DNA from 2 places in the Janthinobacterium sp. CG_23.4 genome. Region 1 is predicted to be linked to the other one. Evidence: riboswitches for the same ligand, from Rfam matches in the RefSeq annotation. Region 1 holds a riboswitch; the other holds the start of a gene.
What was found. Region 1 has a riboswitch for thiamine pyrophosphate ahead of H4V96_RS14305 (TonB-dependent siderophore receptor). Riboswitches for the same ligand answer to the same signal wherever they lie in the genome.

Region 1 (6,619 bases):
TGCCCGTAACCTAGCGGCGCGGCGGATTCGAGTAAATATCCTGCCCTACTTCATTGATCTGGCGGCGCAGGTCGCGGCGCTCGTCGGGCGTCAAGCGGCCCGTGCGGCGCGAGGCGTCGGCGCCTTCGCTGGCGCGGCGCTGCTCTTCGGCACGCGTGTCGAAACTGCGTGCGTCGCGCTGTTCGCGCAGTCGCGTGTCGTTGTTGCTGTTACTATTGCTAGTGCTGCGCTGTCCCTGATCATAGCGCTGGACCTGCACTTGCGGCGGGTCGTCACGGCGCGGCGGCTGGTTTTGCGCCAGCGCCATGCTGGCGAAAAAGACGGAAAAAACGGCAACTGCGGATACCACAGTCGTACGTGCGGCCATAGGTGCGGCCATAGGTGCGGCAATAGCTGCGCTGGGAGCGGCGTGAATTTTTTTAGTAAAGATATTCATTGAGTTCCTCTTCCGCGATGCCGTATAAGCTTAAAGCTGATTTCCACTGTGGCCCCAGTGTATGATGCTTTACACGGTGCAGTAAGAGTAATTGGGTAAAGTTTGTAACACTTTGTAATGGGTTGCCATACACCCTTGTCGGCACCGCGCGAGGCGTTACTATAGCAACTAATATAAGATAATACGACACCCTAAATGACCACAACCTCCACTTCCGGCAGTAATACAACAATGCAATCGATCCACGGCCACCAGGCGAAGATCATGGTCGTCGATGACGACGTGCGCCTGCGCGATCTGCTGCGTCGCTACCTGACCGAACAGGGTTTCAATGTCTTCACGGCAGAGAGCGCGACTGCCATGAACAAATTGTGGCTACGCGAACGCTACGACTTGCTGGTGCTCGATTTGATGCTGCCCGGCGAAGACGGCCTGTCGATCTGCCGCCGCCTGCGTGGCGCGGGTGACCAGACACCGATCATCATGCTGACGGCCAAAGGCGAAGATGTGGACCGCATCGTGGGCCTGGAAATGGGCGCCGACGACTACCTGCCGAAACCGTTCAACCCGCGCGAACTGGTGGCCCGCATCGGCGCCGTGCTGCGTCGCAAGGGTCCCGATGAAATCCCGGGCGCGCCGTCGGAAACGCCGCAAACCTTCGAGTTTGGCCACTTCGTGCTGGACCTGGGCACGCGCACCCTGAAAAAGAGCGGCGAAACGGTGCCCCTGACGACGGGCGAATTTTCCGTGCTGAAGGTATTTGCCCGTCATGCGCGCCAGCCGCTGTCGCGCGAGAAACTGATGGAACTGGCGCGCGGCCGCGAATACGAAGTATTTGACCGCAGCCTGGACGTGCAAATCTCGCGCTTGCGCAAGCTGATCGAACCCGATCCGTCGAGCCCGCTGTTCATCCAGACCGTGTGGGGCCTGGGCTACGTCTTCATCCCGGACGGACAGCCGCGCTGATCGCAGGCAAGGCATGATGAAGCTTGTTCCCGATATCAGCCTGGCGCGGCTGAAAAGCGGCCTGTTCTGGCGCACCTTTTTGCTGCTCGGCACCTTGACCACGGTCAGCATGATCACCTGGATCGGCATGATTTCCGTCATCCAGCGCGAGCCGCAAGCGCAGCAGATTTCCGCCCAGATCATTTCCGTCGTCACCATCACGCATGCGGCACTGACGCACTCGGCGCCCGAGTTGCGGCGCGAGCTGCTGTTCGACCTCGTCAGCAATGAAGGCATCCGCATCTTCTCGCTGGAAGAGGACGACCGCATCGAGCCGCCGCCCGACAATTACCTGATGCCCGAGATCGAGGCGCAGGTGAAAGCCAAACTGGGCAAGGACACGCGCTTTTCCGCGCGCGTCAACGGCGTAGCCGGTTTCTGGGTCAGCTTCAAGATCGACGATGACGAATACTGGCTGATGCTGGACCGCGAGCGCCTGCGTGGCCTGACGGGCTTCCAGTGGCTGGGCTGGGCCAGCCTGGTGTCCTTGCTGTCTCTGCTGGGCGCGGCCATTATTTCGAGCCTGATCAATCTGCCGCTGTCACGTTTGACGGCGGCCGCGCGCGACATCGCCAAGGGCAAGCAGCCGGCGCTGCTGCCGGAAAAAGGCCCGATCGAAATCATCGAGGCGAACCGCAGCTTCAACCAGATGGTCGATGATTTGAAGCAGGTAGAATCGGACCGCGCCGTGATTCTGGCCGGTATTTCGCACGATTTGCGCACGCCGCTGGCGCGCATGCAACTGGAAGTGGAAATGGCCAACCTGTCGGACGAGGCGCGCCTGGGCATCCAGTCCGATATCGGCCAGATGGACGCCATCATCGGCCAGTTCCTCGACTACGCCAGGCCGACGGAAGCGTCGAGCTTCACGGACGTGGACCTCAGCGGTTTACTGAGCGACATGACGCGCGAAGCGATGCGCCTGCCGGACGTGAGCATCCATGCCAGCATCGCCGAAGGCGCGCATGCGATGGGCAATCCCACCGACTTGCGCCGCGTGCTGAACAACCTGATCGAGAATGCCCGCCGCTATGGCAAGTCGCCAGGCAGCGACCTGACGGAAATCGACATCGGCTGCCATGTGCGCACCAGCCACGGCGTGAAAAAGGTGATTATCGAGGTACAAGACCACGGCACGGGCGTACCGGCCGAGAAGATCGAGCAACTGATGAAACCGTTCACCCGCCTCGACACGGCGCGCGGGCAAGCCAACGGCGCCGGTCTGGGCCTGGCCATCGTCGAGCGCGTGCTGCAGCGCCATGGCGCCGAATTGCAGGTACGCAACCGCGAAGGCGGTGGCCTGGCGTTTCAGATCAGCTTGCCAGCGGCGTAAAAAATAATCGGGCCTGCTCACTCCGGTGTTTGCGCCAGCGGTGCAGGCGACGTAGGTCGGATTAGCGGGAACCGCGTAATCCGACAAGAACAGCCAACAATGTTGTCGGATTACGGCCTCATCCGGCCTACGCTGCCGACGCCGCTTCCTGCACCAGCACTTTATTCATCAGCAATTCCGTTGCCCCGTAACCGTACAGGGAATCGCTTTCCATGCCCGGCGTATCGAAGGGAATCGATTCTTCACGGTCCAGCTTGGCAGGGTCGGCGTCGGCATAACTGGCGCGCCAGGCGCGCTGCAATGAGGCATTACGGCGGATAAAGGCTGGCATGGGCCAGGCCTCGCGCTCCCAGTGGCGGCTGTCGCCCAGCAGGGGCCAGCGCGCGTTAAGGATGGCCATATCACCCGTGCGCAAGCGGCGCACGGCATGTTCCGGGCGCAAATCTTCCAATTCTTCCAGTACAGGCAAGCGGTCGCGCTTCGGCCCGAACATATACGCCAGCATGATGCGCCCGGCAGGCGCCCGGCGCGCTACCACGCCGGCGGCATAGCCGCCGCCAGGCAAGGGTACGGCAAACCAGCTGCCTTCTCGGTATGGCAATGATCTCATCGTTGCAAACTCTTCCAAAATCGTGTTCGGCACACAGTCTACGCGAAGCACCGGGCATGTGGCGCATGGTACGCCACAGCGACAACGCAATCGTTACCCTATGTTCTCGTCATAGTGATACTGAGCAACGATCGGCCCCGCCTTGAACAGCGCCTCCTTCATGGCCGCGTCCAGGCGCGCATCGCGGCGACGCATCCACTCGAGCAGCATGGCCGCTTCCTTGCGACTGGTGTCGCCCGCATGCGCGAGCACGCGACGCAGTTCCGGGTCCGTGCACGCCTCGAAGCGCTGGCTGTTCAAGTCCAGTGCCTGTAGCGCGGCGATGGTGGCGCCGATGGCGCGGTGCATATCGAGTGCCGTGGCAGGCAAGCCCGATTCTTCCAGTGGGACGGTGGTCATGCGCATTCCTTTTCGCGTGGTGGTAACATCGGCTGCATTCTCCGCCTCGTGGGCGAAAAGCTCAAGCGTCCACGACGCGTTTCCAGCCGCGCACCACGATTTCCTGCTGACCATCGACGACGGCAAGGTGCGCTAACTGCGTTTGTAGATTCGCGCCACACTGTTGTAAAACGCTCAGCCAGATGGGACAGCAGGCCGTGCTTCATGCTAAGCTGTCACCTCGCTAGGGGTCCTGGAGCAGTCATCCGGGTGAGAGATACCCTTCGTACCTGATCTGGATAATGCCAGCGAAGGAAAGCGCAAAGTACCTCCCTCCTTTGATAGCTCCTGCGTTGGCGCCAGCCGAACAAGCAGCCTGCCGTACTCTCCCGAGAGTCGGCTTGAACCACGAGCAATCTATGTCCACACCGAATTTATCCGTTTCTGTACTGACCCTGGCCATCGTGCAGGCGTTTGCCGCGCCAGCGCTGGCAGCGCCTGACACCGCCGACTCACAGGCCGATACGCCAAGCATGGCCGAAGTCATCGTCACGGCCAGCAAGGCGCCAGCCGCCAAGCGCGCTTCCGTGGGCGGCTTTTCCGACGCACCGCTGCTACAAACGCCGGCGTCCGTCACCGTCATTGCGCAAAAAGACATGCAGGACTTGCAGATACGTAATCTGAGCGACGCCGTCAAGCTCGACGCCAGCATCAACGACGCCTACAACGCCGTCGGCTATGCGGAACAGTTCACCATCCGCGGCTTCAAGCTCGATAACAATTCCAGCTACCGCAAGGATGGCATGGCCATTCCTGGCGACACGCAAATTGCGCTGGAAAACAAGGAGCGCATCGAAGTGCTGAAAGGCCTGGCTGGCTTGCAGGCGGGCGTGGCCGCGCCCGGCGGCGTGATCGACTTCATCGTCAAGCGCCCCACCGCTTCGCCACTGCGCACGGTCACCGTGGAAACGCGCGAGCGCGGCACCCTGTACGGCGCCGTTGACCTAGGCGGTCGCCTGGAAGACACGCGCTTCGGCTACCGTGTCAACGTGGCGGCCGAGCGCCTGCGCTCCTACATCAAGGGCGCCGATGGCAACCGTAAATTCATTTCTGGCGCCTTCGACTGGCAGATATCGCCACAGGCGCTGCTGCAGCTCGATGCCGACTACCAGGACAAGGCGCAGGCAACAGCGCCCGGCTTCCAGCTGCTGAACAATAAAACCTTGCCAACGGGCGTCAGCGCCAATGCCATGCTCAACTTGCAGCCATGGACGCGCCCCGTGGAAACCGTCACCACCAACATCGGCCTGCGCTTCCAGTACGCGTTCAATGACGACTGGAATGCCACCCTGTCGGCCAACCAGCACGCGTTCAAGCGCGATGACTACACCGCCTTCCCGTATGGCTGCAGCGGACAGGACCTGTACCCTGGCTTCTGCGGCAATGGCGACTACGACGTGTATGACTACCGCAGCCTGGGCGAAACGAAAAAGCCGCTGAGCGCGCAAGCCATGATCGAGGGCAAGTTCGCCACCGGTAGTCTGCGTCATGCATTCACGGCCGGCGTCTCGACCTTCCGCCGCAAGGACCGCGCCGGCCTGTACGTGTACGACTGGGTGGGCGTGAGCAACATCTATCAGCCGCAAATCGTCGGCACCTCGCCGGGCGTCACGGGTCCCGTGCGCCTGGTGCGCAAGGATACGGAAAACTCCGTCTTCGTGCAGGACATCATCAGTCTGACGCCGAACTGGAAACTGCATGGCGGCTTGCGCCATGTCGATGTCGATGGCTACCAGTATGTGCTCAAGGCCGACACAGAAATTCGCGCCAAGCACGACTTCCTGCTGCCCAATGTATCGCTGGTCTATACGCCGCTCGACAATGTCTCCGTGTATGCGGCCTATTCGCAGGGCATGGAACATGGCGGCACGGCGGACCGCAAGGCAATGAATGCCAACGAAGAGCTGACGCCGAGCCGCTCGAAGCAGATTGAATTGGGCGTGAAGATGGATGTGACGCCCGACTTCATGCTGGCGGCCAGCCTGTTCCAGATCCGCAAGGGCCTGGAATTCCAAAACGCTGCACGCTATTTCGTGCGTGAAGGCCAGGCGCAGCACCGGGGCCTGGAATTATCTGCGCAAGGCAAGGCTGGCCGCGACCTGAACCTCGGCGTCTCGCTCACGGCCCTGAACAGCCAGCAGTCAGGCACGGGCAATGCGGATCTCGACGGCAAGCGCGTGCCCAATGTGCCCGCCTTGAAGGCGGCCGTGCATGCGGATTACGCCGTGCAACAGGTGGCGGGCTTGAGCGTCAATGGCAGCTGGGAATATGCGGGCAAGAAAGCGTTTGAATACAACAACACGACTTTCGTGCCCTCGTACCATGTGTTCAACCTGGGCGCCGCCTACGCCACGCGCATCGCCGGCACACGCGCCGTGCTGCGCGCCGCCGTCAACAACGTGGCCGACAAGTTCTACTGGCGCGACGTGACGCCGGAATCGGATGGCTATCTGTATCCAGGCGCCAGCCGCACGTTCAAGGTCTCGGCACAGTTCGACTTTTAAACACCTAAGCAAAGTTTGTTAGGTGTTGTAAGGAAAAGAAATGGCAGGCGCTGCAGCAAGCGCCTGCCGCAGCAGGGGCGCCGCCTGGTCCAGGCGCGCCTCCAGGTTGTCGTGCAAGACGTGGTAGACGATGCCACGCGCGTCGAGCGCATCGAGCAGGTAGCGGTAAATCAATTGACGCACGGCTTCCGACTCGCGCTGCAAGCCATCGGCCACCCACGGGCTATCGGGCGCCGTCACCAGGGTCACGTCGTACTGCGTGGCATCGGCCAGCGCCGCCAGTTGCGCGTCCG
Region 2 (6,619 bases), 2.6 Mb from region 1:
GCAACCCTGGCAGTGACTGACTGTAGGGCGCGCAGCGAATCACCGTCTGTTCGCTAGCGAACGGACAGTGATGTCAGCAAACCATATACTCGCCGCATTGTGCAAACGCTGTGTTACGCTGCTGCAAATGGCTGCCCTCGTTCGGACGTCTTTCATCTCTCCCCTAGCTGACGACTGGAAACCAGGAAACCTGCCTATGTCGAGTCCGTATGCCCAGCAGCACAACCCGAATCAAAACCATTTGCTCGCCGCCATGCTCGACGCCGATTTCGCGCGCCTGGCGCCCCATCTGGAGCAAGTGTCCATGTTGCTCGGTGACGTGATCTACGATTCTGGCGACAAGCTGCAGCATGTGTATTTCCCCACCACGGCCATCGTTTCCATTCATTACCTGCTGGAAAACGGCGGCTCGTCCGAGATCGCCGGCGTCGGTAATGAAGGCGTGGTGGGCGTGTCGTTGTTTATGGGTGGCAACTCGACACCGAGCCGCGCCGTGGTGCAGACGGGCGGTGTCGGCTATCGCCTGAAGGCGCACTTGCTGATGGAAGAATTCGATCGCGCTGGCGCCGTCATGCGCTTGCTGCTGCGCTACACCCAAGCGCTGATTACGCAAATGTCACAGACGGCCGTCTGCAACCGCCACCATACTGTAGAGCAGCAGCTATGCCGCTGGCTGCTGCTGACCATGGACCGCCTGCCGGACCGCGAGCTGACCATGACGCAGGAACTCATTGCCAATATGCTGGGCGTACGCCGCGAAGGCGTGACCGAAGCGGCCGGGCGCTTGCAGGCGCGCGGTTTCATCAGCTACCGGCGCGGCCATATTTCGGTGCTGGACCGCGCTGGCCCGGAAGGCCATGTGTGCGAATGCTATGGCGTGGTGAAGAAGGAGTTCGCGCGCCTGCTGTCGGACGTGCGCCAGCGCCAGGCACCCTGAACACAGCATTCAATACCGCATGCCCGTTTCTTATCGTTGTCATTGCCCAGGCTTATCATGCAATCTGTCGAAAACACCCCCCCGCGCGCACCGTCGCGTTGGCCCATGGCGCTGGCATTTTCGTTCAGCGCCGTCGGGCTGATTGCCGTTGGCGTGCTGGCCTGGCGCGCGCCGTTCGAGACGGCGTGCGTGATTGACGCGCTGGTAGTGCTGCTGCTGATGTTGCTCGTGGCGCTGTACCGGCGTACGGTGGCGGCCGGTCTGCCACGCCAGTTGCTGAAAGCGGGTGCCTTGCAGGATGCGATTTTCAACAGCGCCAATTTCTCCTGCATCGCCACCGATGCGCAGGGGGTGATCCAGATTTTCAATGTGGGTGCCGAACGCATGCTCGGCTATGAAGCGAGCGACGTCGTCGACAAACTGACGCCGGCCAGTATTTCCGACGCGCAAGAGATCATCGTCCGCGCCGCCGCCCTCAGTGCCGAGCTCGACACCGTCATCACGCCCGGCGTGGAAGCGCTCGTGTTCAAGGCTTCGCGCGGCATCGAAGACATTTATGAACTGACTTACATTCGCAAGGATGGCAGCCGTTTCCCCGCCATGGTATCGGTGACGGCCCTGCGCGATGCACAGAGCAAGGTCATCGGTTACTTGCTGATCGGCACCGACAACACGGCGCGCAAGCAGGTCGAGGCGGAGCAGGCGCTGCTGGACCAGCGCTTGCGCGAGCAGCAGTTCTACACGCGCTCGCTGATCGAATCAAATATCGATGCCATCATGATGACGGACCCGCGCGGCATTATCAGCGACGTCAACCAGCAGATGGAAGCACTGACGGGCTGCACGCGCGATGAATTGATCGGTGCGCCATGCAAGAATTACTTTACAGAACCGCAACGCGCTGAGGAAGCCATTGTGCGCGTGTTGCGTGAGGGCAAAGTGACCAATTATGAGTTGACGGCTTTGGCGCGCGACGGCAAGCAGACGGTTGTTTCCTACAACGCCTCGACCTTCCACGACCGCAACCGCAAGCTGCAGGGCGTGTTTGCCGCCGCGCGCGACGTGACGGAACGCAAGCAGTTCGAATTGGCCTTGCAAGACACGAATATCGAAATGGAAAAAGCCCGCCAGGCGGCGGAAAAGGCGAACCTGGCGAAGTCCGAGTTTTTGTCGAGCATGAGCCATGAATTGCGCACGCCCTTGAACGCCGTGCTGGGCTTTGCCCAGTTGATGGCGTCCGAGACGCCGGCGCCGAGCTTGCCGCAGCAGCGCTCGATCGACCAAATCCTCAAGGGTGGCTGGTATCTCTTGCGTTTGATCAATGAAATCCTCGACCTGGCCATGATCGAGTCGGGCAAGGTCACCATGTCGGAAGAGGCGATGTCCTTGCTCGACGTGTTGCAAGATTGCCAGGCGATGATCGCGCCACAGGCAGAAAAACGCGGCATCAGCATGCATTTCCCCCGTTGCGGCAAGGCCTTCTATGTGCATGCCGACCGCACGCGCGTGAAACAGGTGATGATTAACCTGCTGTCGAACGCCATCAAGTACAACCAGAGCGGCGGCAGCGTGAAAGTCGAGTGCCGTCATCAAGGCGAGCGCGTGCGCGCCAGCGTCACGGACAGCGGCGCTGGCCTGAACGCCGAACAGATGAGTCAGTTGTTCCAACCCTTCAATCGCCTGGGCCAGGAAAGCAGCACGGAAGAGGGCACGGGTATCGGCCTGGTCGTCACCAAGCAACTGGTCGAGTTGATGGGGGGCCAGATCGGTGTCGACAGCACGGTGGGCATGGGCACCACCTTCTGGGTGGAATTCCAGGCCTCGCGCGCGCCTGAACTGCATCTGGAAGAGGGCGTAGCCTTGCCCGCGGTACAGGAAGATCCGGAAAGCCAGCGCACCTTGCTGTACGTGGAAGACAATCCCGCCAACCTGGCGCTGGTGGAGCAATTAATTGCCCGCCGCAGCGACTTGAAGCTGCTGACGGCCATCGATGCGCACCTGGGCATCGACCTGGCGCGCACGTATCAGCCGGACGTGATCTTGATGGATATCAACCTGCCCGGCATCAGCGGCTATGGCGCCCTGCGCATCTTGCATGACGATCCGCTGACCAGCCATATCCCCGTGATGGCCCTGTCGGCCAACGCCGTGCCGCGCGATATCGAGAAAGGCCTGGAAGCGGGCTTCTTCCGCTATTTGACCAAGCCCATCAAGGTCGTCGAATTCATGGATGCGCTCGACGTGGCCTTGCACCATGCAGCCGCACACGGCTTGGCCGACGACACGCACGCAGCACGCTAATTTTGCATTTCATTTTAGGAATACCGCCATGCTTCAAGCCACTGAGATCCTGAACGCCAGCATCCTCATCGTCGATGACCAGGAGGCCAACGTCATGCTGCTCGAGCAGGTGTTGCGCAATGCCGGCTATACGCGCATCACGTCCACCATGGACCCGCAAGCGGTGCACGCGCTGCACCAGCAGCACCGCTACGATCTGATTTTGCTCGACTTGCAGATGCCTGAAATGGATGGCTTCGAAGTCATGGACGGCTTGCGCGACATCGAGGCGGGCAGCTATCTGCCGGTGCTGGTGATTACGGCCCAGCCCGGCCATAAGCTGCGCGCGCTACAGGCCGGCGCCAAGGACTTCGTCAGCAAGCCCTTCGACCTGGTGGAGGTGAAGACGCGCATCCACAATATGCTGGAAGTGCGTTTGCTGTACCAGAAGCTGGCCGAATACAACAAGTCGCTGGAACAGTTGGTGGAAGAACGCACGGCCGAGTTGCGCGAGAGCGAAGCGCGCTTCCAGCGCTTTACGGAACTGTCTTCCGACTGGTACTGGGAACAGGATGCGCAGGGTAAGCTGACGCGCTTTTCCGGTCCCGTGGCTGAAATGCTGGGCATCGGCAGCGAGGCAGAGCCGCAGCGCTGGAACGCGGCCGAGCGTGCATTGCTCGACGCCAAGATCGCCGCGCGCGAACCTTTCCTCGACTTCATCTATAGCCGCGCCAACCTGGACGGCAGCACGCAGTATCTGCAGGTCAGTGGCGAGCCGATGTTCGACAATGGCAGCCGTTTCATCGGCTATCGCGGCATCGGTCTCGATGTCACGCAGCGCCTGCGTGCTGTCTGATTGCCGACCGTTGATCTATACTTGTTGTTATTGACATCAACAAGGAAAGTATCATGGTTGACAAATCACTGCCCGAATACTGGTTTCCCGCCAAGACCTACGGCTGGGGCTGGGGTTTGCCCATCACCTGGCAGGGTTGGCTGGTGTTCCTGGCCGCGCTGGCGCTGTTCGCCTGCGGCGCCTTCCTGTTCCCGCCACAAACCATGCTGCTGGGCTACATCGTGTATGAAGTCGCCATCGTCGCCGCGCTGATCGCCGTGTGCCAGTGGAAGGGCGAACCGACCGCCTGGCGCTGGGGCAAGAAGAAATAAGCGCGCCGGTATCTGCTGCATTGCAGCAGATGCCGGCACGACGACAACGCAAGAAATCATCTGGCCACGCGGCGCGAAGCGCGTATAATTGGCCCGCTGCCGCAAGGCGGCAAACGCTAGGGGTCCTGCCTTTCGCTGTGGAAACACAGTGCAAGCGCGGGTGAGAAATACCCTCCGAACCTGATCTGGATAATGCCAGCGAAGGGAAGCTTTAGGATGAACGCACCTCGCTTTTCCGCGTGCGCGCAGCCGAACCTCCTTAGCTGGCTCCAGGCTATAAATAGTCTAGCTGCAAGTCTAGCCAAGGAGCCAAAATGAACGCCAACCCGAAATTCCTCTCCGCCACCGCCACGGTCGACGAAGCGGCCATCGCACCGCTGCCCAATTCGCGCAAGATCTATATTGAAGGCAGCCGCCCCGATATCCGCGTGCCCATGCGCAGAATCAGCCAATCCGATACGGAAGCGTCGTTCGGCGGCGAAAAGAATCCGCCGATCTACGTGTACGACACGTCCGGCCCGTACACGGACCCGGAGGTGCAGATCGATATCCGCTCGGGCCTGGCTACGCCGCGCCTGCCGTGGATCATGGAGCGGGCCGACACGGAAGAATTGCCCGGTCCCACCTCCGACTACGGCATCGCCCGCCTGGCAGACCCGACACTGGCCGAGCTGCGTTTTAACCTGCACCGCAAGCCGCGCCGCGCCATCGCCGGCAAGAATGTGACGCAAATGCATTACGCCCGGCAAGGCATCATCACGCCGGAAATGGAATTCGTGGCCATCCGCGAAAACATGCGCCGCCACGAGTATTTGCGCGAACTGAAAGCCTCCGGTCCCATGGGCGAGCGCCTGGCCGAGCTGATGGGCCGCCAGCATCCGGGCCAGTCCTTCGGCGCCAGCATTCCTGCGCAAATCACGGCCGAATTCGTGCGCGAGGAAATCGCCCGTGGCCGCGCCATCATTCCCGCCAACATCAACCATCCGGAAGTCGAACCGATGATCATCGGCCGCAATTTCCTGGTGAAAATTAACGCCAATATCGGCAATTCGGCCGTCACTTCGTCCATCGGCGAGGAAGTGGAAAAAATGACCTGGGCCATCCGCTGGGGCGGCGATAACGTGATGGACTTGTCTACTGGCAAGCACATCCACGAAACGCGCGAATGGATCGTGCGCAACAGCCCCGTGCCCATCGGTACTGTGCCCCTCTATCAGGCGCTGGAAAAGGTCAATGGCAAGGCCGAAGACCTGACGTGGGAGATTTTCCGCGATACCTTGATCGAGCAGGCGGAGCAGGGCGTTGACTACTTCACCATCCACGCGGGCGTGCTGCTGCGCTATGTGCCGCTGACGGCCAAGCGCTTGACGGGCATCGTCTCGCGCGGCGGTTCCATCATGGCGAAATGGTGTCTGGCACACCATCAGGAATCGTTCCTGTACACGCATTTTGAAGACATTTGCGACATCATGAAGGCGTACGACGTGTCGTTCTCGCTGGGTGACGGCTTGCGCCCCGGCTCGATCTACGACGCCAACGACGAGGCGCAGTTGGGCGAACTGAAAACCCTGGGCGAGCTGACGCAAGTGGCCTGGAAGCACGATGTGCAAGTGATGATCGAAGGCCCGGGCCATGTGCCCATGCAATTGATCAAGGAAAACATGGACTTGCAGCTGGAGCAGTGCGGCGAAGCGCCGTTCTACACGCTGGGACCGCTGACGACCGATATTGCCCCCGGCTACGACCACATCACATCGGGCATAGGCGCGGCCATGATAGGCTGGTATGGCACGGCCATGCTGTGCTATGTGACGCCGAAGGAACACTTGGGCTTACCCAACAAGGCTGATGTGAAGGATGGCATCATCACGTATAAAATTGCGGCGCATGCGGCCGACCTGGCCAAGGGCCATCCGGGCGCACAAATCCGCGACAACGCCCTGTCGAAAGCGCGCTTTGAATTTCGCTGGGATGACCAGTTCAACATCGGCCTGGACCCGGACAAGGCGCGCGAATTCCACGACGAAACTCTGCCCAAGGATTCGGCCAAGGTAGCGCATTTCTGCTCCATGTGCGGCCCGCACTTCTGCTCGATGAAGATCACGCAGGAAGTGCGCGAATATGCGGCCGGCATGGGCATCGCGGAAGACAAGGCGCTCCAGCAAGGCATGGAAATCAAGGCCATCGAATTCATCAAGAACGGCGCCGAGCTGTACCGTAAGGTATGAAGGAGAG

Region 2: it holds a riboswitch for thiamine pyrophosphate, as region 1 does, so the genes downstream of both, thiC (phosphomethylpyrimidine synthase ThiC) here and H4V96_RS14305 (TonB-dependent siderophore receptor) in region 1, are expected to answer to the same signal.

Annotation. Positions count from the first base shown of each region.
Region 1 covers NZ_JARXUX010000001.1:3,190,817-3,197,435, forward strand. Annotated here, with positions in the region: gene H4V96_RS14275 (hypothetical protein) at 11-367, opposite strand; gene ompR (two-component system response regulator OmpR) at 668-1,402, shown strand; gene H4V96_RS14285 (sensor histidine kinase) at 1,416-2,774, shown strand; gene H4V96_RS14290 (Imm26 family immunity protein) at 2,902-3,384, opposite strand; gene H4V96_RS14295 (hypothetical protein) at 3,478-3,783, opposite strand; gene H4V96_RS14300 (hypothetical protein) at 3,782-3,919, shown strand; TPP riboswitch at 3,999-4,096, shown strand; gene H4V96_RS14305 (TonB-dependent siderophore receptor) at 4,182-6,326, shown strand; gene H4V96_RS14310 (ATP-binding protein) at 6,345-6,619, opposite strand, start outside.
Region 2 covers NZ_JARXUX010000001.1:550,046-556,664, forward strand. Annotated here, with positions in the region: gene H4V96_RS02480 (Crp/Fnr family transcriptional regulator) at 197-937, shown strand; gene H4V96_RS02485 (PAS domain S-box protein) at 995-3,238, shown strand; gene H4V96_RS02490 (response regulator) at 3,267-4,073, shown strand; gene H4V96_RS02495 (hypothetical protein) at 4,127-4,384, shown strand; TPP riboswitch at 4,493-4,608, shown strand; gene thiC (phosphomethylpyrimidine synthase ThiC) at 4,699-6,612, shown strand.